Regions from separate parts of the Streptomyces sp. NPDC003023 genome, predicted to be linked through region 1. Evidence: riboswitches for the same ligand, from Rfam matches in the RefSeq annotation. Region 1 holds a riboswitch; each other region holds the start of a gene.
The links. Region 1 has a riboswitch for thiamine pyrophosphate ahead of thiO (glycine oxidase ThiO). Riboswitches for the same ligand answer to the same signal wherever they lie in the genome.

Region 1 (7,499 bases):
ACTGGTGACCTGCCCGGGTCCGTGACGCTCGGACCCGGGTAATAAAGTCGCGGTCATGGCACGGATTGCGGTGATCGGCGCCGGGATGGGCGCCATGGCGGCTGCCGCCCGGCTGGCCGTGGCAGGCCACCGGGTGACGGTGTACGAGCGGACCTCTACGTACGGCGGCTCGGTGGGACGCTTCGAGCGGGACGGGTTCGTCTTCGACACCGGCCCCGGTCTGCTGCACCTCCCGGCCGTCTGGCGTGATCTGTTCGTCAAGACCGGCAAGGAGCCGCTGGAGAAGTGCGTCCGGCTGACGCAGGTGGATCCGGCGAGCCGGCATCTCTTCGCCGACGGCACGGACGTCCTCCTTCCGAACGCGTCGCGGGCCGGCACCGTCTCCGCGCTCGAATCGGCGCTCGGGCCGGGTGCCGGTGAGCGCTGGGGCGAGTTCCTCGGCCGTGCCCGGGACGCCTGGGAGCGTTCACGCCGCCCGCTGCTGGAGGAACCGCTGCCCGCGGACACCTCCCGCTTCTCGAAGGACCCCTATCCCGCCCTGCGCCAGGGCCTGTTGCGGCGGCCGGCCCGCACCCTCGGTGAGATCGGCAGGCGCGAGCTGCGCGATCCGCGTCTCGCCGCGCTGCTCGACAGCCATGCGCTGGCCTACGGGCTCGATCCGCGCACCGCACCCGCCTCCGCGTCGGTGCTGCCCTACATGGAGCAGACCTTCGGTTCCTGGTACGTGCTGGGCGGTCTGCGCGCCCTGGCCGACGCGGTGTACGAGCGGTGCCTGGCCAGGAAGGTCGAGTTCGTCTTCGGCACCCCCGTGACGCGGGTGCTGGAGAAGGACGGCCGCGTGGTGGGCCTGGAGCGGGCCGGGGGCGAGCCGGTCGAGGCGGACATGGTGGTGTCCGGCGCCCCGGTGCCGTCGCTGTTCGAGGGCCGTGCCGTGGGGCGGAACCCTGTCGTCGGGCGGGACCGTCCGGACGGGTGGCCACGGCAGGATGCCGTGCGCACCGGGCGGCTGACGGTCCATCTGGCGCTGCGCGGCGGCCGGCCGGAGGGCACCGCGCACCGCACCGTCGTGCATGCCCCGGATCCGCTCGGGGAGTGGGACGCGATCGACGCCGGGAAGACGGGCCCGCGTCCGACCGTGATCGTCATGCGGCCCGACGACCCGCTGCTGCGGCCCGACGACGACCACGAGACCGTGACCCTGACGTCCACCGTGCCGGCTGAGCTGCTCGGCAAACGGTCCTGGGCGGACGCCGCCGGAGCGGCGGCGGACCGGATGGTGGAGGCGGCCCTGGCAGCGGTGCCGGAGCTGGGTGAACGGATGCTGTGGCGTGAGGTGCGCACTCCGGAGGACACCCTCGGGGACACGGCGGCCGCCGTGGTCCCCGCTCCGGCGCTCGCCGGAGCTTCGGGAGCGTTCCTCCCCGCCCCGAACGCCGGTCCGCTGTCCGGCATGTATCTCGCGGGCGGCTGGGCCCATCCCGGGGGCGGGCTGGCTCACGCCGGCATGTCCGGGGCGCTGGTGGCCGGGCTGATCGTGGAGGGTTCCGGCTTCCGCGGCTCCCGGTGAGGCTCGACGGCCAAGGCAGCGGCAGCGGCAACTGCAACGGTCGTCAGTAGCGGTACTGCTGCTCGTTGTATCCGGTGTCGTAGTACGCGGGGGGCTGTTCCTGCTGATCGCCCTCACGCTGCTGCGGCACCCAGACACCGCCGGGCGGGGTCTCCGTGTAGCCCTCCTGCTGCCCGTAGCCGGCGTACTGCTGCTGTTCGCCGTAGTCGCCGCCGTAGGAGTCGTAGGTGCTGTACTGCTGACCGCCGACATAGGGGTCGGAGTACGTGGCGTACTGCTGGCTGCCGCTGCCGTAGTCGTACTGGGCGGCGTAGCCCGCCTGCTCCGCGGGCTCCTGCCGGTAGTCGCCGTACGCGTCGTAGGCGCCGTAACCCGTGCCGTGCGAGACGTGGTTCGGGTCCTGCGCCTCGTGCGTGTCCTGCGCTCCGGTCTGCGCCTCGTCATGCCGGGCGGCGTACGCCTCCTCCGTGTAGACGCCGTACTGGCCCGTCTCGTCCGGCATCGGCTGCGGCTCGTAGACGGGGTCCGTGCGGTCCGCCGCCGCGCCCTGCTCGTCGGTGTCGTAGGAGAGGTCGGTGACCTCGAGCGTGGGCTCCCGTGTCGCTTCCCGTTCGGCACCGGACTTCCGCCGCCTGCTCACGCCGGGCCTGCCGCCCAGGGCCCAGCCGGTGGAGAAACCGCGCCGGAAGGAGAGCGTCACATAGGTCTGGCCCACCGCGAACGCCATGGTGCCGAGCGCGATGACCACCACGGAGGCCAGCAGCACGCCTATGACGACGCCCAGGAACCCGCAGAACGCGAGCACCCGCCAGCGGAGCCGGGCCTTGTACTGCAGCAGCACCTCACCGAGCAGCCACAGCGCGACGATGCCGAACGCGATGTAGAGGACCGTCCAGCCCATGTCCGCCCCTCTCATACGGCCGCAGCCCCGGAGCGGGGCGTCTGCGGCCGGTCACGACTGCTCGTGCAGTCCGAGATTCTCGTAGATTTCGAGCGTCGCGGTGGAGTTGTTGAGCGTGATGAAGTGCAGCCCCGGGACACCCTCGGCGAGCAGCCTCGCGCAGAACTCCGTCGCGAACTCGATGCCAATGGAGCGTACAGCGGCCGGATCGTCCTTGACGGCGAGGATCCGCATCTTCAGTTCGTCCGGGAAGTGCGCGTTGCTGAGCGTGGCGAAGCGTTCGATCTGCTTGACGCTGGTGACGGGCATGATCTCGGGGATGATCGGGGTTTCGCAACCCGCTGCACCGACCCGATCGCGAAGCCGGAGATAGTCCTCGGGCCGGAAGAACATCTGCGTGATCGCGTAGTCGGCGCCCGCGCGGCACTTGGCCACGAAGTGCCGGACGTCCTCATCCCAGTCCGACGAGCGCGGATGCATCTCGGGGAAGGCCGCCACTCCCACGCAGAAGTCGCCGGAATCCTTGATGAGCCGGACCAGGTCGGCCGCGTACCGCACGCCTTCCGGGTGCTTGACCCATTCACCCATCGGGTCGCCGGGCGGGTCGCCGCGCACGGCGAGGATGTTACGGATGCCCGCGTCCGCGTACTGGCCGATCATGTTGCGCAGTTCGGCGACCGAGTGGTCGACCGCGGTGAGGTGCGCGACCGGCGTGAGGGTGGTGTCTGCGGCGATCTCCTGGGTGGCCTTGACCGTGCCGGCGCGGGTGGAGCCGCCGGCGCCGTAGGTCACGGAGACGAAGTTGGGGGCGACCGCCTCGACCCTGCGCAGCGCGTTCCACAGATTCCGCTCGCCCTTTTCCGTCTTGGGCGCCCAGAACTCGAACGAGTACGACGTTTTGCCCGTCGCAAGCAGGTCACGCACCGTGCGTGCGTGATCCGTTCTGGTGGAAGCAGTACCGAGGGCCATACGGGCAGGTTAGCCAAACTGCGGGGGTCCCCCAACCCGAACCGATAAATATTTCCGCTTTGTCGGTCTCCTGTCCACCCCTTGGACATAAATGGACGATCATCGGCGGCGCGTGACCGTCAGCCGACCCGCGCCCTGACCCGCTTCGCCAGGTCGGCGGCCGCGGCGGCCGGGTCGTCGGCTTCGGTGATCGCGCGAACGACGACGACCCTGCGGGCCCCGGCGTCCAGCACCTCGTCCAGATTGCCCGCGTCGATCCCGCCGATGGCGAACCACGGACGGTCGCTCCCGAGCCCGGCGGTGTACCGCACCAGGTCGAGGCCGGGGGCGTGCCGCCCCGGCTTGGTGGGGGTGGGCCAGCAGGGGCCCGTGCAGAAGTAGTCGACGCCCCGCTCGACGGCTGCTGCCGCCGCCTCGGACTCGGCGTGCGTCGAGCGGCCGATCAGCACACGGTCCCCGAGAATCGCGCGTGCGGCGGGCACCGGCAGGTCGCCCTGACCCAGGTGCAGCACGTCGGCGCCGATGGCGTGCGCCACGTCCGCGCGGTCGTTCACCGCGAGGAGCCTGCCGTGGCGGCGGCAGGCGTCGGCGAACACCTGGAGGTGCTCCAGCTCTTCGCCGGCCTCCATGCCCTTGTCGCGCAGCTGCACGATGTCCACCCCGGACGCCAGCACGGCGTCGAGGAACTCCGGAAGGTCACCCTGGCGCTTGCGGGCGTCCGTGCACAGATAGAGCCGGGCGTCGGACAGCGGCGCGCTAGCCGTGATCATGAGGCGATCCCCCCGTAGGGCGGCCGGATGCGCGGGCCGGGCGGCCCGGCCGTACATCCGGCCGCGGTGATGGTTTTCCGGTACGTCAGACGGCGAGCGCCTGGGCCCGGCGCTTCACCTCCGTACCGCGATTCTCGCTGAGCGCCTGGGCGGGCGTGCCCGGCAGGGTCGGGTCGGGGGTGAAGAGCCACTCGAGCATCTCTTCGTCGGAGAAGCCGTCGTCCCTCAGGAGCGTCAGGGTGCCGGACAGGCCCTTGACCACCTTGTTGCCGTCGATGAAGGCGGCGGGCACCTGGAGCGCCCGGTTCTCACCGCGCCGCACGGCGATCAGCTGGCCGTCCTTGACCAGCTGCCGCACGCGCGTCACCTCGACATCGAGCATTTCCGCGATGTCCGGCAGGTGGAGCCAGGCGGGGACGAGGGCATCGGTCTTTGCGTCAATCTCGGTCACGGGACAAGCCTGCCATCCAAGACCGACAGCCGGTAGCCGGGACCTACCGCGCCGCCGCCTTCAGAGGGACGGAGGAGTCGGCGGCCCGCTCCGTGTCGAGCGCCGCCCCGGACTGGATCAGCCTGCGGCCCTGGGCCAGGTCACGGGGCCTGCCGACGGCCAGCAGGGCCACCAGGGCGCCGTCCCGCAGCCACAGCACCGACCAGGTCTCGTCCGCCGGGTCGCCCCGCCACAGCAGGGTGTCGAAGACGCCGTGATGACCCGCGTACTGGACGAAACGCCCGAACTGCTCCGACCAGAAGTACGGCACCGGGTCGTACGCCTCGAGCTCCCGGCCCCCGACGATGTTCGCGGCGACGGTGCGCGGTCCCTGGAGCGCGTTGTCCCAGTGGTGGACGAGCAACCGCTCGCCGTAGCGGCCCGAGGGGTAGGAGGCGCAGTCGCCGACGGCGTACACGTCCGGGGCGGAGGCACGCAGATACCGGTCCGCGACGACGGAGCCGTCAGGGCCGAGCTCCACTCCGGAGCCCGCGAGCAGGCCCGTCGCGGGCCGGGCGCCGATTCCGACGACGACGGCGCCGGCCGGGATCCTGCGGCCCCCGTCGAGCACGACGTACCCCGCCTCGACGGCGGCGACCCGGACGCCGGTGAGCAGCTCGGCGCCGTACTGCCCGTACCAGGCGGCCATCGGGGCGGCCACCTCGGCGGGCATGGTCCCGGCCAGCGGGCGGTCGGCGGCCTCGAGAACGGTGACGGCGCAGCCCGCCTCGCGGGCGGCGGTCGCGAACTCCGCACCGATCCACCCCGCGCCGACCACGACGATGTCGTGCTGCTCCGCGAGGAGCGGACGCAGTCGCGCGGCGTCGTCCAGCGTCCGCAGCAGATGGACACCGGGAACGTGGCGGGTGCCCGGCAGACTGACCGGCGCGGCGCCGGTGGCCAGGACCAGTACGTCGTACGGGACGGGGCCCGCGGCGGTGTCGACCTCGTGGGCGCCGGTCCGCACCCGTGTCACTTCCGCGCCGAGGCGCAGCTCGATACCGAGGGCCTCGAAGTCGATGTCGAAGGCGGAGTCCTCCGCCTTGCCGAGCAGGATCGCCTTGGACAGCGGGGGCCTGTCGTACGGCTGGTGCGGCTCCGCACCGATCACCGTGACCCGGCCGGTGAATTCCTGTTCGCGGAGGGCGACCGCGGTCTGCACGCCGGCCATGCCCGCGCCGACGATCACCACGCGCCGTGACGCTGTCTGCTGTTCGTCCACCCGCACACCTTACGTATCCGCGCGTACCTGACGACAGGTCAGGAAGGCGACTCCTCCACCGCGCTCGTCCCGCCGCCCTCCTGGGACTCCCTCTCCCGCGTCTCCTCCAGCCGCCCCGCCCGTCCGGCAGCTCGACGGCCTCGAAGGCGCAGTACCCGGAGGAGGCCCGGCCGTCCTTCTTCAGCTGCACGTGACCCGGAACGGTTAGGGTGGCACCGTAAGGCACTCGCGGGAGCCCGGACGCACCGGGCTGAGAGGGAGGCTGGACGGCCTCCGACCGTACGAACCTGATCCGGGTCATGCCGGCGAAGGGAGGGGCTGGACGCCCATGTCGTCTCGCACACCACGTACTCCCGATGTCCTTGTCATCGGGGGCGGAGTCATCGGCCTGGTCACGGCCTGGCGGGCCGCGCAGCGCGGGCTGCGGGTCGTCGTCGCCGACCCCGAGCCCGGCGGCGGGGCCGCGCAGGTCGCGGCCGGGATGCTGGCCGCCGTCACCGAACTCCACTACGGCGAGCAGACGCTGCTCGGTCTCAATGTGGAGTCCGCCCGCCGCTACCCGGCCTTCGTGGCCGAACTGGAGGAGGCGAGCGGGCAGCGCGTCGGCTACCGCTCGTGCGGCACCCTCGCCGTCGCGCTCGACGCCGACGACCGCGCGCATCTGCGTGAACTGCACGCCCTGCAGCGCCGGTCGGGGCTCGATTCCGAATGGCTCTCGGGCCGCGAATGCCGACGCCTCGAGCCGATGCTCGCGCCCGGTGTGCGCGGCGGACTGCGGGTGGACGGCGACCACCAGGTCGACCCGCGGCGGCTGGCGGCGGCGCTGGTCGCGGCCTGCGAACGGGCCGGGGTCGACCTCCGCCGCACCTGGGCGGAGCGACTGGTCGTCACCGGTGACCGGGCCGCCGGGGCCGTGCTCGCCGACGGCAGTGAACTCTCCGCGGCACAGGTGGTGCTGGCCGGCGGCAGCATGAGCGGACGGCTCGAGGGCGTCCCGGCGGATGTGCTCCCGCCGGTCCGGCCGGTGAAGGGCCAGGTCCTGCGGCTGACCGTGCCCCGGCCCTACGCGCCGTTCCTCTCCCGCACGGTGCGCGCCGTGGTGCGCGGCAGCCATGTCTACCTCGTGCCGCGCGAGAACGGTGAACTGGTCGTCGGCGCGACCAGCGAGGAACTCGGCTGGGACACCACCGTCACCGCCGGCGGCGTGTACGAGCTGCTGCGCGACGCGCACGAGCTCGTACCGGGCATCACCGAACTGCCCCTGGTCGAGACCCGGGCCGGGCTGCGGCCCGGCTCCCCCGACAACGCGCCGCTGCTCGGCTTCACCGAACTGCCGGGGCTCCTGCTGGCCACCGGGCACTACCGCAACGGGGTGCTGCTCACCCCCCTCACCGGCGACGTGCTGGCGGCCGCGCTGGTGAGCGGTGAACTGCCGGAGGTGGCACGGCCCTTCACCCCACGCCGCTTCTCCTCGATCCTCGAGGAGCAGCCCGCATGAACATCTCCGTCAACGGCGAGGCACGCGACCTCGCCGCGGGAACCACGCTCGACACCGTCGTCGCGGCACTCACCGCGGCGCC
Region 2 (7,499 bases), on a different contig from region 1:
CGCCTGGGTCGCGATGGCCCTCACCGCCCTCGCCATCCTGGTCTGGCGGATGACCGAACCGCCGGAGGGCTATCTGAAGGACGTCACGGCGGGCGTCTTCGCGGCGTTCTACGTCCCCTTCCTGGCCACGTTCGTGGCGCTGATGCTGACGGCGGACGACGGTCCGGAGCGCGTGATCACCTTCCTGCTGCTCACCGTGGTCAGCGACACCGGTGCCTATGCGGTGGGCTGGCGCTTCGGCAGGCACAAGCTGGCGCCGCGCATCAGCCCCGGCAAGACGCGTGAAGGGCTGCTCGGCGCGGTGGCGTTCGCGATGGCCGCGGGCGCCCTGTGCATGCAGTTCCTCATCGACGGCGGCACCTGGTGGCAGGGACTGCTGATCGGCCTCGCGGTCGCTGTCAGCGCCACGCTCGGCGACCTGGGCGAGTCGATGATCAAGCGGGATCTCGGCATCAAGGACATGGGCACGCTGCTCCCCGGGCACGGCGGCATCATGGACCGGCTGGACTCGCTGCTGCCGACGGCGCCGGTGGTGTGGCTGCTGCTGGTGCTCTTCGTCGGGTCGGGGTGATCCGAGGGGTTCTCCGTGAGCTCCGTGAGGGCCCGCCGTCCTGGGACGGCGGGCCCTCCGCTGTTTCCCGTGCGACGACGGGCCCTCCGCTGTCCCGTGCGACCGCGGGCCCCGATACGACACATGACGACCACCGCACAGGGCCGGGCGCCCGGGTCACGCCGATGGATCTGCGACACTGGTCGAGTCATGCCTAAGCCCGGAGAACTCACTTTCGTCGCGCCCCGCGGAGCCAAGAAGCCGCCGCGGCACCTCGCCGACCTCACGCCCGCCGAGCGCAAGGAAGCTGTCGCCGCCATCGGCGAGAAGCCGTTCCGCGCCAAGCAGCTGTCCCAGCACTACTTCGCGCGGTACGCGCACGACCCGGCGCAGTGGACCGACATCCCCGCCGGGTCGCGCGAGAAGCTCGCCGGTGAGCTGCTGCCCGACCTGATGTCCGTCGTCCGGCACATCTCCTGCGACAACGACACCACCCGCAAGACGCTGTGGCGTCTGCACGACGGGACCCTCGTCGAGTCGGTGCTCATGCGCTACCCGGACCGGGTCACCATGTGCATCTCCTCGCAGGCCGGCTGCGGGATGAACTGCCCCTTCTGCGCCACCGGCCAGGCCGGCCTCGACCGGAACCTCTCGACGGCCGAGATCGTGCACCAGATTGTCGACGGCATGCGGGCACTGCGCGACGGCGAGGTCCCCGGGGGCCCCGCCCGCCTGTCCAACATCGTCTTCATGGGCATGGGCGAGCCGCTCGCCAACTACAAGCGCGTCGTGGGGGCCGTCCGCCGCCTGACCGACCCGGAGCCGGACGGACTCGGACTCTCGCAGCGCGGCATCACCGTCTCCACCGTCGGCCTGGTGCCGGCGATGCTCCGCTTCGCGGACGAGGGCTTCAAGTGCCGCCTCGCGGTGTCGCTGCACGCCCCGGACGACGAGCTGCGCGACACCCTGGTCCCGGTCAACACCCGTTGGAAGGTCCGCGAGGTCCTCGACGCGGCCTGGGAGTACGCGGAGAAGTCGGGCCGCCGGATCTCCATCGAGTACGCGCTGATCCGCGACATCAACGACCAGGCGTGGCGCGGCGACCTCCTCGGCCGTCTGCTGAAGGGCAAGCGGGTTCACGTGAACCTGATTCCGCTCAACCCGACGCCCGGGTCGAAGTGGACGGCCTCGCGCCCCGAGGACGAGAAGGCGTTCGTCGAGGCCATCGCCGCGCACGGTGTGCCGGTCACCGTCCGGGACACCCGCGGTCAGGAGATCGACGGGGCATGCGGGCAGCTGGCGGCGCAGGAACGCTGACCGCCGGGGCTTCGGCCATGGCTGATACTGTGCGCTGTGCGTTCGCACAAATGAACAACGAAACATTCCGACAGGGGAGCGCACCACAGCGCTGAGAGTGCGGCACGGCCTTCGAGGCCACGGGCCGCAGACCCTCGGACCTGATCCGGGTCATACCGGCGTAGGGAGTCAGCATCATCATGAACAGCCAGCTTCGGCGTGCCGTCACCGCGGCACTCGTCGGTGCCCTCGGCATCACCACGCTCGCCGCCTGTGGCGGGGAGTCCAAGGACTCCGGCTCCGGCGGCAAAACCGAGTCGAAGACCGTCACCCTCGTCAGCCACGAGTCGTTCGCGGCGTCCGAGGCGGTGCTGAAGGAGTTCACCCGGCAGACCGGCTACACGGTCAAGGTGCTCAAGAGCGGAGACGCGGGCACCGCGCTCAACAAGGAGATCCTGACCAAGGGCTCCCCCCAGGGCGACGTCTTCTTCGGCGTCGACAACACCCTGCTGTCCCGCGCGCTCGAGAACGGCATCTTCACCCCCTACGAGGCCAAGGGCCTCGACCAGGTCGCGGACCAGGTGCAGCTCGACGCGGACAAGCACCGCGTGACGCCCGTGGACACCGGCGACATCTGCGTCAACTACGACAAGAAGTTCTTCGCCGACAAGAAGCTCGCGCCGCCGCGGACGTTCGCCGATCTCGCGAAGCCCGAGTACAAGAACATGCTGGTCGTCGAGAACGCCGCCACCTCCTCGCCCGGTCTGGGCTTCCTGCTCGGCACCATCGGCGAGTACGGCGAGTCCGGCTGGCAGGGCTACTGGAAGAAGCTCAAGGACAACGGCGTCAAGGTCGTCGACGGCTGGGAGCAGGCGTACAACGAGGAGTTCTCGGGCTCCGCCGGTGGCAGGAAGGCCGGGGCCGACCGTCCGCTGGTCGTCTCGTACGCCTCCAGCCCGCCGGTCGAGGTCCTCTACGCCGACCCTTCCCCAAGCTCTTCGAGCAGTGGACACCCCAAGCCCACCGAGGCGCCGACCGGCGTCGCGACCGGCACGTGCTTCCGTCAGATCGAGTTCGCCGGCCTGCTCGAGGGAGCGAAGAACGAGGCGGGCGGCAAGGCGCTGCTGGACTTCCTGATCAGCAAGAAGTTCCAGGAGGACATGCCGCTGAACATGTTCGTCAACCCGGTCGTCGAGGGCGCGAAGCTGCCGGAGCTGTTCACCGAGCACGGGGCGGTCGTCGAGAAGCCCGAGACCGTTGCCGCGGACTCCATCGCGAAGAACCGTGAGCAGTGGGTCCGGTCGTGGTCCTCGCTCGTCGTGAAGTAGCGAAGCCCCCGCGGCCTCCGCGGTATGCGCGTGGGAACGCGGCCCGGCTCGGCCTGATGGCCGTCCCTGTCGCGTTCTTCGCCGTCTTCTTCGCCTACCCCGTAGCCGCCATCGTGGGCCGCGGCCTCCGCGCCGACGGAGCCTGGCAGTTCGGCAGGTTCGGTGAAGTCCTCGGCCGGCCGGACATCGTGGATGTGCTGTGGTTCACCACCTGGCAGGCGCTCGCCTCCACCGTGCTGACACTGCTGATCGCCCTGCCGGGCGCTTACGTCTTCGCCCGCCTCGACTTCCCGGGCAAGCGGCTGCTGCGCGCTGTCGTCACCGTGCCGTTCGTACTCCCGACGGTCGTCGTCGGTACGGCGTTCCTGGCCCTGCTGGGGCGCGGCGGACTCTTCGACGAACTGTGGGGGATCCGGCTGGACACCACGGTGTGGGCCATCCTCCTCGCGCACGTCTTCTTCAACTACGCAGTCGTCGTACGGACCGTCGGCGGCCTGTGGTCGCAGCTCGACCCCCGTCAGGAGGAGGCCGCCCGGGTCCTCGGGGCGGGGCGCCTGGCCGCCTGGCGCCGTGTGACACTGCCCGCGCTGGCACCCTCGGTGGCCGCGGCGGCCCTGATGGTCTTCCTCTTCACCTTCACCTCCTTCGGCGTCGTGCAGATCCTCGGCGGCCCCGCCTTCTCCACCCTCGAGGTGGAGATCTACCGGCAGACCGCGCAGTTCCTGGACCTGCCGACAGCGGCCGTCCTCACCCTGGTGCAGTTCACGGCGGTCGGCGCGGTGCTGACGGTGCACGCCCGGACGGTACGGCGGCGGGAGAGCGCGCTGCGGCTCGTCGACCCGGCGCGAACGGCGCGACGACCCCGGGGAACGGCCCAGTGGACGCTGCTCGGCGGCGTCCTGGCCACCGTCCTCGTACTCCTCCTGGCACCCCTCGCGGTGCTGGTCGAGCGCTCCTTCGACACTCCGGCCGGCTACGGACTCGACTACTACCGCGAACTGGGCACCGTGGACCCGTCCGGCGGGGCGTTCCTCGTACCGCCGATCGACGCCGTGTGGAACTCCCTGCGGTACGCCCTGGCCGCCACCGCCATCTCGGTCGCCGTCGGCGGGCTCGCCGCGGCGGCGCTCACCAGGAAGGCCGGCAGGCTGGTCCGGGGTTTCGACGCGCTGCTGATGCTGCCGCTGGGCGTCTCCGCCGTGACCGTCGGCTTCGGCTTCCTGATCACCCTCGACGAACCCCCGCTGGACCTGCGTGCGTCGTGGATCCTGGTTCCGCTCGCCCAGGCGCTGGTCGGCGTGCCCTTCGTCGTACGCACGATGCTGCCCGTGCTGCGCGCGGTGGACGAACGACTGCGCGAGGCGGCCGCCGTGCTGGGCGCGTCGCCGCTGCGGGCCTGGCGCGAGGTGGACCTGCCGCTGGTGCGCAGGGCGATGCTGGTGGCGGCCGGGTTCGCGTTCGCCGTCTCCCTCGGCGAGTTCGGCGCGACGGTCTTCATCGCCCGGCCGGACAACCCGACACTGCCCGTCGCCGTCGCCCGTCTGCTGGGCCGGCCCGGCGAACTCAACTACGGGCAGGCCATGGCACTGAGCACGATCCTGATGGTGGTGTGCGCGGCGGCGCTGCTCCTGCTCGAACGCATCCGCACCGAAACCACCTCCGAGGAGTTCTGATGGCACTGCTGGAACTGGAGGGCGTGACCGTACGGTTCGGGCCGCGGAACGCGCTGGACGCCGTGGACCTCGAAGTCGCGGAGCACGAGATCGTGTGCCTGCTCGGGCCGAGCGGCAGCGGCAAGTCCACCCTGCTGCGGGTGACCGCCGGACTGCAGCGCGCCGACAAGGGCCGGGTGCTGCTCGGCGGCGCCGACCAGTCCGGGGTGCCGGTGCACCGGCGCGGGGTGGGTCTCATGTTCCAGGACCATCAGCTCTTCCCGCAGCGCGACGTCGCTGGCAACGTCTCCTTCGGACTGCGGATGCATGGCGCGAGCCGTGACGAACAGGTCCGCCGGACCGAGGAGTTGCTTCGGCTGGTGGGACTGCCGGGCGCGGGGAAGCGGTCCGTCGCGGCGCTGTCCGGCGGCGAGCAGCAGCGCGTCGCGCTCGCCAGGGCGCTGGCGCCGGAGCCGAGGCTGCTGATGCTCGACGAACCGCTCGGCCAGCTCGACCGCGGCCTGCGGGAGCGCCTCGTCGTCGAACTGCGTGGCCTGTTCGGGCGGTTGGGTACGACGGTGCTCGCCGTCACTCACGACCAGGGAGAGGCCTTCGCGCTCGCCGACCGTGTCGTCGTCATGCAGGACGGACGGATCGCGCAGGCGGGCACGCCTCTCGAGGTCTGGCAGCGGCCCGCGTCGGAGTTCGTCGCCCGCTTCCTCGGCTTCGACAACGTGGTGGCAGCGACCGTCGGCGGCGCGGTCGCCGACACGGTGTGGGGCAAGGTCCCCGTGCCCGACGGCTCGCCACAGGGCGCGCGGACGCTGCTCGTACGGCCGGACGGCGTGCGGCTGACCGGCCCCTCCCAGGGGCTGCGGTGCACGGTCGAGTCCCGTACGTTCCGCGGGAGCCATGTCGCCGTGCGACTGCGGCCGTCGGAGGGGCCGGTCCTGGAGGCGGAGTGCTCCCTGGCGCAGGCTCCGGAGGAGGGCGCCGTGGTGGGTGTGGTGTTCGCCGACGAGGAGGTCGTGGTCCTCGGGACGGACGCTCCTTCCTAAGGGCTGTCCCGCAATCCCCGCTGGGCGCACGACGACAGCTACGGCACCTCGCTGCGTTGTCGAATCGCCCGGATACATCCAGTATGAGGACGACCCTCCGCCTTGCGATGCACCGCATCTGACGCCGCGCGCTGATCCACCGTGGGTTACGGGACAGCCCTTGGGGAGCGCATCGTGGTTCCACCGGACGAGGCGGCCGTCGAAGAGCCGGAAATTGCTGCCGGCTGTGCGATGTCGGAGCCCTGACGCCGTGGCGGGCGGCGCACCTGCTCGGAGCCCGCCGCCGCGAAGTCGGCCATGCCGACGGCCGAACTGCCCCGGTCGACCGGCCGCTCGCGTCGTCCCCCGGGTCAGTGCCCGGGAGCCCGAGTTGCGGCGCGCCCTGGCGGCACCATCGGTACGAGTACGTCGTCCGAGGCGGGCAGGGCCAGAGCTCGCGCGAGCGCGGCCGTCACCCCGGCGGCGTGCTCCGGCAGTTGTCGTGCCGACCAAACCGAGGCAAGGCCAAGGAAGTCCGCCAGGTCGCGCTCTGCCCTCGCGAGCAGGCGCCGAAGCTCGGCGGTGGGCAGCTCGATCACCGGGCTGTCCTCCCGATCGGCGTCCACGGTCAGACGGACCGCGTCGCCGAGCCGTTCGGCGAGCGGGGACGGATCGTGCCCGAACGACGCCCAGCCGTCACCGTCGAGGACGTCGAGCCAGTCGCCCCGCTCTTCGAGCCCGTTGCAGCAGCCCGGCGTCAAGGCCACGCCCGTGACGGTGTCGGTGACGCGCAGGCCGCCGGGTGCGAGGAGTTCGTCCATGGTGAGCAGGCCGTGCAGGAAGGACCTGAGCGGATCGAGGGGACGCGGCCGGTCGTCGTCGGCGTCCGGCTCCGCCTCGTTGTAGTCGGCGATGCGCATGACCGCTGTGCCGACCTCGGCGGGCGTCAGAGCACCGCTGAGCGGCAGGAAGCCGTCCGGCTCGGTCACGGTGACCGGCCACAGCCCGAAGCCGGTGGGCATGTGGACTTCGAGGACGGGTTGCAACACGATCACTCATGGAGTGTGCGCCATGCCCTCCCGCACCGCATGCCAATAGCGGCGACGAGACAGCCCACCCGCACGCCCCCACCCGGCGGTCACGGACCACCGTGACCCCCATGTGCACCGGCCCGTCGAGTCTCCGTCCCCCATCAATGAGCGCTTCAGTCGGCGGATTTCGCAAGCAACCGGGACGCCCCCGGTATCCCGCCGGCGAAGTGTGGACGTCGAAACTCTCGGGCCAATCGGTCATTGCTCAGGCAGGATGCCTTCCGTGAACCATGTCCTGCGCGGGCTCGCAGCCAATGTGGCCCTGCCGTCCGAGCTTGTTGACCGGCTGATCGCGGTCGCGGACACCGACACCGCCGTGATTCTCGCCGGTCGAGCAGACCTCAGCCGTGAGCAGGCCGTCGCGTTGGCCGCGCACGCCGAGGAAGGCGCTGTGCAACTCGCGTACGAAGGCCGGCTGACCGTCGCCGACGTCGATCCTGCGGCACAGCCCCATGCCGCCCTCGCCATGCTCGACGAGCGTGCCGGCAGCCCGGCCTGGGCACGTCTTCTCGCGGCAGATCCTGTCGTCGAGCACCGGGAGAAAC
Region 3 (7,499 bases), on a different contig from region 1:
GCATCCGGCTCCGGGTCGGCGGCGATTCGGCGCTGTTCCGGGTAGGAGCACCGCCGCTGGTCGCCTTCCTCGACCGTACGGACAAGCTGCTGCCCATGGGCCAGGAGCTCACTCTCGGTGACTTCGAGATGAGTCTGGAGGAGGCGCTCGGACGTATCCTCGCCGAGGAGAACGCGGGCTGACGTTCCCCGGCCCCGCATCCCCGGCCCCGCATCCCCGGCCCCGCATCCCCGGCCCCGCATCCCCGGCCCCGGTTCACCGGCCCCGCTTCCGCGGCCCCGCTCGCCTCACCGCTTGCGCCGGCGTCCCCTGCCACCGGTGCGGGCGGGTGCGGCGCCGGACGGTGCCGGCGTCCCCGAGCGGTCGGCGGAGACCACCAGGGCGGCGAGCGCGGTCGTGACCGGCACCGAGGCGACCAGGCCGATCGATCCCACCAGCGTCCGTACGATCTCCTCCGCCACCAGTTCGCTGTTGGCCACGGTGCCCACACTGGACTGGGCGATGGAGAAGAGCAGCAGAAGCGGCAACGCCGCGCCCGCGTAGGCGAGCACGAGCGTGTTGACGACCGACGCGATGTGGTCGCGGCCGATGCGGATGGCGGAGCGGTAGAGGGCGCGCGGGCCCATGTCCGGGTCGGCCTGGTGCAGTTCCCACACGGCGGAGGTCTGGGTGACCGTCACGTCGTCGAGGACGCCGAGCGAACCGATGATCACTCCCGCGAGCAGCAGTCCGCTCATGTCGATCTCCGGGTAGAGACCGTGGATCAGACCGGTGTTGTCGTCGGTGTTGCCGCTCAGGCTCGCCCAGCCGATGAAGAGTGAGCCGAGCAGCCCGATCAGCAGCAGGGAGATCAAGGTCCCCAGTACGGCGACGGAGGTCCGCGCGGTCACTCCGTGGCACATGTAGAGCGCGATCAGCATGATGGCGCTCGCCCCGACCACCGCGACCACCAGGGGGTTCGACCCCTGCAGGATCGCGGGCAGGATGAACAGTGTCAGTACGGCGAACGAGATCGCCAGCGAGATCAGGGCCATCACACCGCGCATCCGTCCCACCAGCACCACGACGAGGGCGAAGATGCCCGCCAGCAGTGCCATCGGGAAGCCCCGGTCCACATCGGTCACCGAGTACTGGAGATCGCGCGGGGCGTCGGGCGCGTAGGCCACGACCACGCCCTGGCCCTCCTTCAACTGCCTTGGTGCGTCGGGCTGGACGATCTCGACGAATTCGCGGCCCTTGTCCTTGCCCGTGGTCACCTCGACGGTCGCCCTGCCGCACCGGCCCTGCTGCGAGTTGACGGCCTCGCGTCCCTCGGGTGTGGAGGTGTCCCCGGTCGGCGGGACCTGTGCCGCGTTGACGTCCTGGCAGTCGACCTTCACGAGAGCGACCACCTTGCCCTGCTCGGTCTGCCGGTCGAAGCCGACCCCGGTGCGCTCGTGGCCGGGCGCTCCGCCCGGCCACAGCACGGCGAGCCCGACGAGGACGGCCGTCGCGAACGGGATGAGCACGGCGGCGATGACCTTGCGGAGGTGCTGGGAGACTGGCGCGGCGGGCCCATGGCTGTGCGCATGACTGTGGGCCTGGCCGTGCGGTTCTGGGGGCTGCGGCGATGAGGTCACGGACCGATCATCGCAAGAACGCGAGGGGCCCTCTGTTCAGCGCGCCAGACATGACGCTAGCGTGGTGGCACCTTTGCACACGCGGGAGCTCGGAGCACCGGGCTGAGAGGGCGCTGACCTTCGTACATCCGTACGGGACGAGCTGCGCCGACCGCCGAACCTGTTACCGGGTAATGCCGGCGTAGGGAGTAGGTCTCATGACCGTATCGGACGCACGCACGCCTGCCTCGAACCAGAGCGACGAGGCCGGGAAGTCCATCGGCTGGCACAAGGGATACGTCGAGGGCTCGCGCCCCGACCTCCGCGTGCCGGTGCGCAAGGTGCACCTCACGAACGGCAAGGACGTGACGCTGTACGACACGTCCGGCCCTTACACCGACCCGAACCTCGAGACCGATGTACGCCGCGGTCTGCCGGCGCTCAGGGAGAACTGGATCATCGGCCGCGGCGACACCGAGGAGTACACGGGGCGGCCCGTCCGTCCCGAGGACGACGGGATCAAGCACACGTCCCCCCGCGGTGGGCTGCGGAACCTCGACGCGGTCTTCCCGGGCCGCCCGCGCCAGCCGCGCCGCGGCCGCGAAGGCCGGGCCGTGACCCAGCTGGCGTACGCCCGCCGGGGTGAGGTCACCCCCGAGATGGAGTACGTCGCCATCCGCGAGAACGTCTCCCCCGAGGTGGTGCGCGAGGAGATCGCGGCAGGCCGGGCCGTGCTGCCGGCGAACGTGAACCACCCCGAGATCGAACCGATGATCATCGGCAAGCGGTTCCTGGTGAAGGTCAACGCCAACATCGGCAACTCCGCGGTCACCTCCTCGATCGAGGAGGAGGTCGAGAAGATGACGTGGGCGACGCGTTGGGGCGCCGACACGGTCATGGACCTGTCCACCGGTCGCAACATCCACACCACCCGCGAGTGGGTGCTGCGCAACTCCCCCGTACCGATCGGCACCGTGCCGCTGTACCAGGCGCTGGAGAAGGTCGACGGCAAGGCCGAGGAACTGACCTGGGACGTCTACAAGGACACGGTCATCGAGCAGGCCGAGCAGGGTGTGGACTACATGACGGTCCACGCGGGGGTGCTGCTGCGCTACGTGCCGCTGACGGCGCGCCGCAAGACCGGCATCGTCTCGCGCGGCGGCTCGATCATGGCGGCGTGGTGCCTGGCGCACCACAAGGAGTCGTTCCTCTACGAGAACTTCGAGGAGCTCTGCGAGATCCTCGCCGCCTACGACGTGACCTACTCGCTCGGCGACGGTCTGCGGCCCGGTTCGATCGCGGACGCCAACGACGAGGCGCAGTTCGCCGAGTTGAAGACGCTGGGTGAGCTCAACTCGATCGCCAAGCGGTTCAATGTGCAGACGATGATCGAGGGCCCCGGTCACGTCCCGATGCACAAGATCAAGGAGAACATCGACCTCCAGCAGGAGATCTGCGAGGAGGCCCCGTTCTACACGCTCGGCCCGCTCACCACCGATGTGGCCCCCGCGTACGACCACATCACCTCCGGCATCGGAGCGGCCATGATCGCCTGGTGGGGCACGGCCATGCTCTGCTACGTGACGCCCAAGGAGCACCTGGGCCTGCCGGACCGTGACGACGTGAAGACCGGCGTCATCACGTACAAGATCGCGGCCCATGCGGCGGACCTCGCCAAGGGACACCCGGGAGCCCAGGAGTGGGACGACGCGCTGTCCGACGCGCGCTTCGAGTTCCGGTGGGAGGACCAGTTCAATCTGGCCCTCGACCCCGACACGGCAAGGGCGTTCCACGACGAGACGCTGCCCGCCGAGCCGGCGAAGACCGCGCACTTCTGCTCGATGTGCGGTCCCAAGTTCTGCTCGATGAAGATCTCCCAGGACATCCGGCGCAAGCACGGCGGTGACCTGGGCGAGGGCGACGGTGGATCTCTGGAAGAGGCCGAGGCGGGCATGGCGGAGAAGTCCAGGGAGTTCGCCGCCTCGGGCAACCGGGTCTACCTGCCGATCGCGGAATGACATGACGCGTGGTCGCCGGTGCCGCCCCCTGTGGGGCGGCACCGCGACCAGCCGGTGCCGGTCACTCCGGCCGGTGCTCGGGCCCGCCGAAGTCGGGGCTGGAGAAGTCCGGGCTGGTGAACGTCGGCCGCTGCCCCGCGGTCGAGCCGTCAGCAGGGCTGGAGAAGTCCGGCCCGCTGTACCCGATCTTCGGGATACGGCTCACCGGCCGGGGCGGTCCCGTGGGCGACGGGTCTGTGCCGGGGTCGGCGAGCGCTGCTCTCAGGAAGGGCAGGATGCCGCGCTCCAGCAAGGCGTGACGCCACGCCTCCTTCGCCCGTGACACCTCTTCCGGCAGTTCTCCGGCGGCCGCGCCGTCCGCGACCTGTGTGGCGCCGTTGCGCAGGGCCGTCAGCAGCAGCCCCACCGCGGCGACCAGGATGGCGGCCGCCGTGAGCGCGCCGAAGAACCAGCCGGCCGTCAGAAGTGTGTCGGCGAAGGCCGGGGTGGGACTCAGCATCTTGAGGATGTAGCCGACGAGGAGGAAGATCGCCGCCGCCGTCCCCGCCAGGACGGGAGCGAGCACGGCGACGACCGCGCCCAGGCCGGCGCCGTCCGAGTCCTCGCCGGTCGCGGGCGCCAGTACGGAGTCGCGCACCGAGGCGGCCGTCGTGGGTGTGCGCAGCTCCTGGCGCACCTTCACGTAGTGCTCGTACTCGGCGGCGGCCGAGGCGGCTATCAGGGCCGTCGCGTTCAGTGCCATGGTGCGCAGCTGCTCGGCGTTGAGACGCAGCCCGACGGCGGTGAGGTCAGGGCGTTCATGGGCGTTGCGCAGTGCCTCGTCCAGGACCCGCCCGTACTCGGCACGGTCCTCGTTCAGCAGGTGCGGAGCGCTGTTCATGGTGCATCCCCCGATGCTCCGTAGGGCCGGACAGCCGTTGTGTGCCGGGCAGTTGGGCGGAAACGGAGGAGAGTCTGCTACGGATAGGCCGATGGTAGAGCGGTTACGGCACAGCTCGACAGGGGGTTTCCGTAAATCGCGTGTCGCGAGTCGGCTCAGTCCTTCAGGGGGAGTTGCTGGACAAGGAGCTTTCCGGCCATGGTCACGCCGCCGTCCATGGCGATGGCGAGCCCGTCCGCGTAGACGTGCGGACCTTCGACCTCGGGGCGCTCGCCGTCCTCGCCGTCCTCTGTGCCGACCTCGCCCAGCAGGTAGGGAATGGGGCTGTGACCGTGCACGATGCGCCGGCCGCCGTAGGCCGAGAGCAGTTCGCGCACGGCCTGCGGGCCGTCGTCGCGGAAGGCGAAGCGCTTGGTGAACTTGCGGAACAGGTCCCAGCACTCGTCGGCGTCGTTGCGGGTGAGGATCGCGTGCACGGTGTCGTTGACGTCCGCGATGGTGGATCCGTACTCGAGATAGGCGGTCGTGTCGGAGTGCAGCAGCAGGTGGCTGTCCTCCTCGACCACCGCGTCGAGCCTCGCCATCCACTGCAGGTGGACTTCCTGCAGCCGGTCCATGTCGGCCTTCTGGCCGCCGTTGAGGAGCCAGGCGGCCTGGAAGGTCGCGGTTCCCGCGCCGGAGTTGACCGGTGTGTCACCGAAGCGTTTGGCGCCGAGCAGCAGCAGTTCGTGGTTGCCCATCAGGGCCTTGCAGTAGCCGCCGGCGGCGGCCGCCTCGGCCGAGAGCCGCATGACGAGGTCGATCACGCCGATGCCGTCGGGGCCGCGGTCGGTGAAGTCCCCGAGGAACCACAGCCTGGCGTTGCCGGCGGCCCAGCGTCCCTCGGCGTCGATGAGGCCCTGCGCGGCCAGCGCCGCGACGAGTTCGTCGAGGTAACCGTGGACGTCGCCCACGACGTACAGGGGGCCGCGGCCGTCGGCAGCGGGTGTGTCGTCGGGTTCGACGTGGATCTGGACGGTGTCGCCGGGCCCGCCGCGGCTGATCACCGGAAGGTCGCGCGCGGTGGGTGTGTAACCCTCCGGCGGCTCGCCCTCCGGGAAGGCGTTCCCCGGATGGCCCGAATGGATCGGTTCCGCCGCGTGTGACTGCACGGGAACCTGCGCGTACGGCGGTACGCGGAAATCGCGCAACGTCGCCGTCCGGACCACGGGTCCTTGACCGGCCCCCTGAGTCATCGACCCCTCCACCACCGTCGCGCCGCCGTTCACCTCTCGGCCCAGCCTGGTCGGGGTGGTCCGCGGTGTCGTTCGCCCATCATAGGAATGAGCCAGGCGGTGTGTGACGCACCAGGGGTGGTGAATCCTCGCGGACCCCTGGTTGGCCGGGGGTTTCGCCCCAATTGCGAATGGTCTGGTCCTGCACGCGGCCACGGGCCGGGCATGTTCGGCGAGAAACCACCTGCCCGGCCCCGAGCTGCCGCACACGCCTCAGTTCTTGGAAGGGGACCGTGGCGCACTCACCGTCGTCCGCGGCGGGCGGCGCTGCGACGACGTCCTGACGATCAGTTCGGTGGGTATCACCTGCTCGACCGGCCGGTCCGTGTTGATTCCCTCGATCGCGTCGATCAGCAACTGGACGACCGCGGTTCCGATCCTTCTCGGCTTGAGCGAGAGGGTCGTGATGGGCGGTTCCGTCGTGGCGTACACGGTCGACTCGCTGCAGCACACGAGCAGCAGGTCCTCGGGAACGCGCAGGCCGTAGCGGCGAGCGGCGGCGAGCAGGTCGGTGCCGTTGGGGTCGAAGAGCCCGTACACGGCGTCCGGCCGGTCGGGCCTGGCGAGCAGCCGGTCGGCCGCGACGGCGCCGGCGCACGGGTCGTGGGCGGGGTAGGACTCGTACACGGGGTCCTGGCCGACGCGTTCGCACCAGTTGAGGTACGCGGTGGTCGACAGCCGGGTGTACGTGTCGGTGGTGGTGCCGGTGAGCAGGCCGATACGGCGGGCGCCGGCGGCGGCGAGATGGTCGAGCAGGTCGAGTACGGCGGCTTCGTGGTCGTTGTCCACCCAGGCGGTGACCGGGAGGGTGCCGGCGGGACGGCCGTCGGATACGACGGGGAGTCCCTGTCGCACCAGCTCGGTGACGACCGGGTCGTGGTCGGAGGGGTCGATGACGACGGTGCCGTCGAGGGCGACGTTCGACCAGACGTCGTGTCGTGAGGTGGCGGGCAGGATGACCAGTGCGTAACCGCGGGCGAGCGCGGCCGAGGTCGCGGCTCTGGCCATCTCCGCGAAGTACGCGAACTCCGTGAAGGTGAAAGGTTCATCCCCGTATGTCGTCACCGTCAGGCCGATTAAGCCCGACTTCCCGGTACGGAGGGTGCGGGCCGCGGCCGACGGGCGGTAACCCAGTCGGTCGGCGACCTCGCGGACGTGTCGGCGGGTGGCGTCCGGGAGCCGGCCCTTGCCGTTGAGGGCGTCGGAGACGGTTGTGATGGAGACGCCGGCCGCGGCGGCCACGTCTCTGATGCCTGCCCGACCCTGCCTACCGCCCCGGCGGGATGTGTCCGTCCGGCTCACCTGGTGCTTCCCTGCTGCTGTCATGGCGAGCCGATAGTAGGGCTCGTGGAGGGGGTCCGACCGGCCGCATATGCGCACGTTGACAGGCACGTTTCTGCAAGATCATCGAGCGTGAACTCCCTTGGAAATAAAGGTAGTTGAGGCTCAGCGCTGTGGAGTGGAGGGTGTCAGGGCGCTCAGGCCTGGAGAACGGCCCATGTCTCGAAGAGGTCTCAACTCATCACTACGAGGGATGCGCGCCACGGAGTGAGCCACCGGCGCGCGCCGGGATCACGAGCGCTCCCCCGGGCTGCACCCCCGGGAAGCCTTCCGGGAAGCCTTCCCGGAAGCCTTCCCGGAAGGCTCCGTGAGCGTTCCTTGCCGCCGCCCATTCGCAGCAGCGGCGAATCCTCATAAGGTGAGCAGTATTGATTGAGCGGTACCGAAG

Region 2: linked by a shared signal. The riboswitch ahead of ACFYV1_RS29030 (thiamine ABC transporter substrate binding subunit) and the one ahead of thiO (glycine oxidase ThiO) in region 1 are both predicted to bind thiamine pyrophosphate.
Region 3: linked by a shared signal. The riboswitch ahead of thiC (phosphomethylpyrimidine synthase ThiC) and the one ahead of thiO (glycine oxidase ThiO) in region 1 are both predicted to bind thiamine pyrophosphate.

What each region holds. Positions count from the first base shown of each region.
Region 1 is NZ_JBIAPL010000002.1:436,425-443,923, reverse strand. Features, by position in the region: gene ACFYV1_RS10275 (DUF4126 domain-containing protein) at 1-8, shown strand, start outside; gene ACFYV1_RS10270 (phytoene desaturase family protein) at 56-1,567, shown strand; gene ACFYV1_RS10265 (hypothetical protein) at 1,611-2,468, opposite strand; gene metF (methylenetetrahydrofolate reductase [NAD(P)H]) at 2,520-3,437, opposite strand; gene thiE (thiamine phosphate synthase) at 3,557-4,207, opposite strand; gene ACFYV1_RS10250 (Rv2175c family DNA-binding protein) at 4,293-4,658, opposite strand; gene ACFYV1_RS10245 (NAD(P)/FAD-dependent oxidoreductase) at 4,702-5,868, opposite strand; TPP riboswitch at 6,138-6,250, shown strand; gene thiO (glycine oxidase ThiO) at 6,248-7,417, shown strand; gene thiS (sulfur carrier protein ThiS) at 7,414-7,499, shown strand, end outside.
Region 2 is NZ_JBIAPL010000011.1:88,193-95,691, forward strand. Features, by position in the region: gene ACFYV1_RS29020 (phosphatidate cytidylyltransferase) at 1-571, shown strand, start outside; gene rlmN (23S rRNA (adenine(2503)-C(2))-methyltransferase RlmN) at 761-1,867, shown strand; TPP riboswitch at 1,930-2,051, shown strand; gene ACFYV1_RS29030 (thiamine ABC transporter substrate binding subunit) at 2,047-3,174, shown strand; gene ACFYV1_RS29035 (ABC transporter permease) at 3,231-4,847, shown strand; gene ACFYV1_RS29040 (ABC transporter ATP-binding protein) at 4,847-5,884, shown strand; gene ACFYV1_RS29045 (hypothetical protein) at 6,235-6,918, opposite strand; gene ACFYV1_RS29050 (hypothetical protein) at 7,178-7,499, shown strand, end outside.
Region 3 is NZ_JBIAPL010000004.1:135,502-143,000, reverse strand. Features, by position in the region: gene ACFYV1_RS15735 (SsgA family sporulation/cell division regulator) at 1-182, shown strand, start outside; gene ACFYV1_RS15730 (YibE/F family protein) at 288-1,619, opposite strand; TPP riboswitch at 1,691-1,824, shown strand; gene thiC (phosphomethylpyrimidine synthase ThiC) at 1,817-3,616, shown strand; gene ACFYV1_RS15720 (hypothetical protein) at 3,678-4,496, opposite strand; gene ACFYV1_RS15715 (metallophosphoesterase) at 4,652-5,746, opposite strand; gene ACFYV1_RS15710 (LacI family DNA-binding transcriptional regulator) at 5,984-7,096, opposite strand.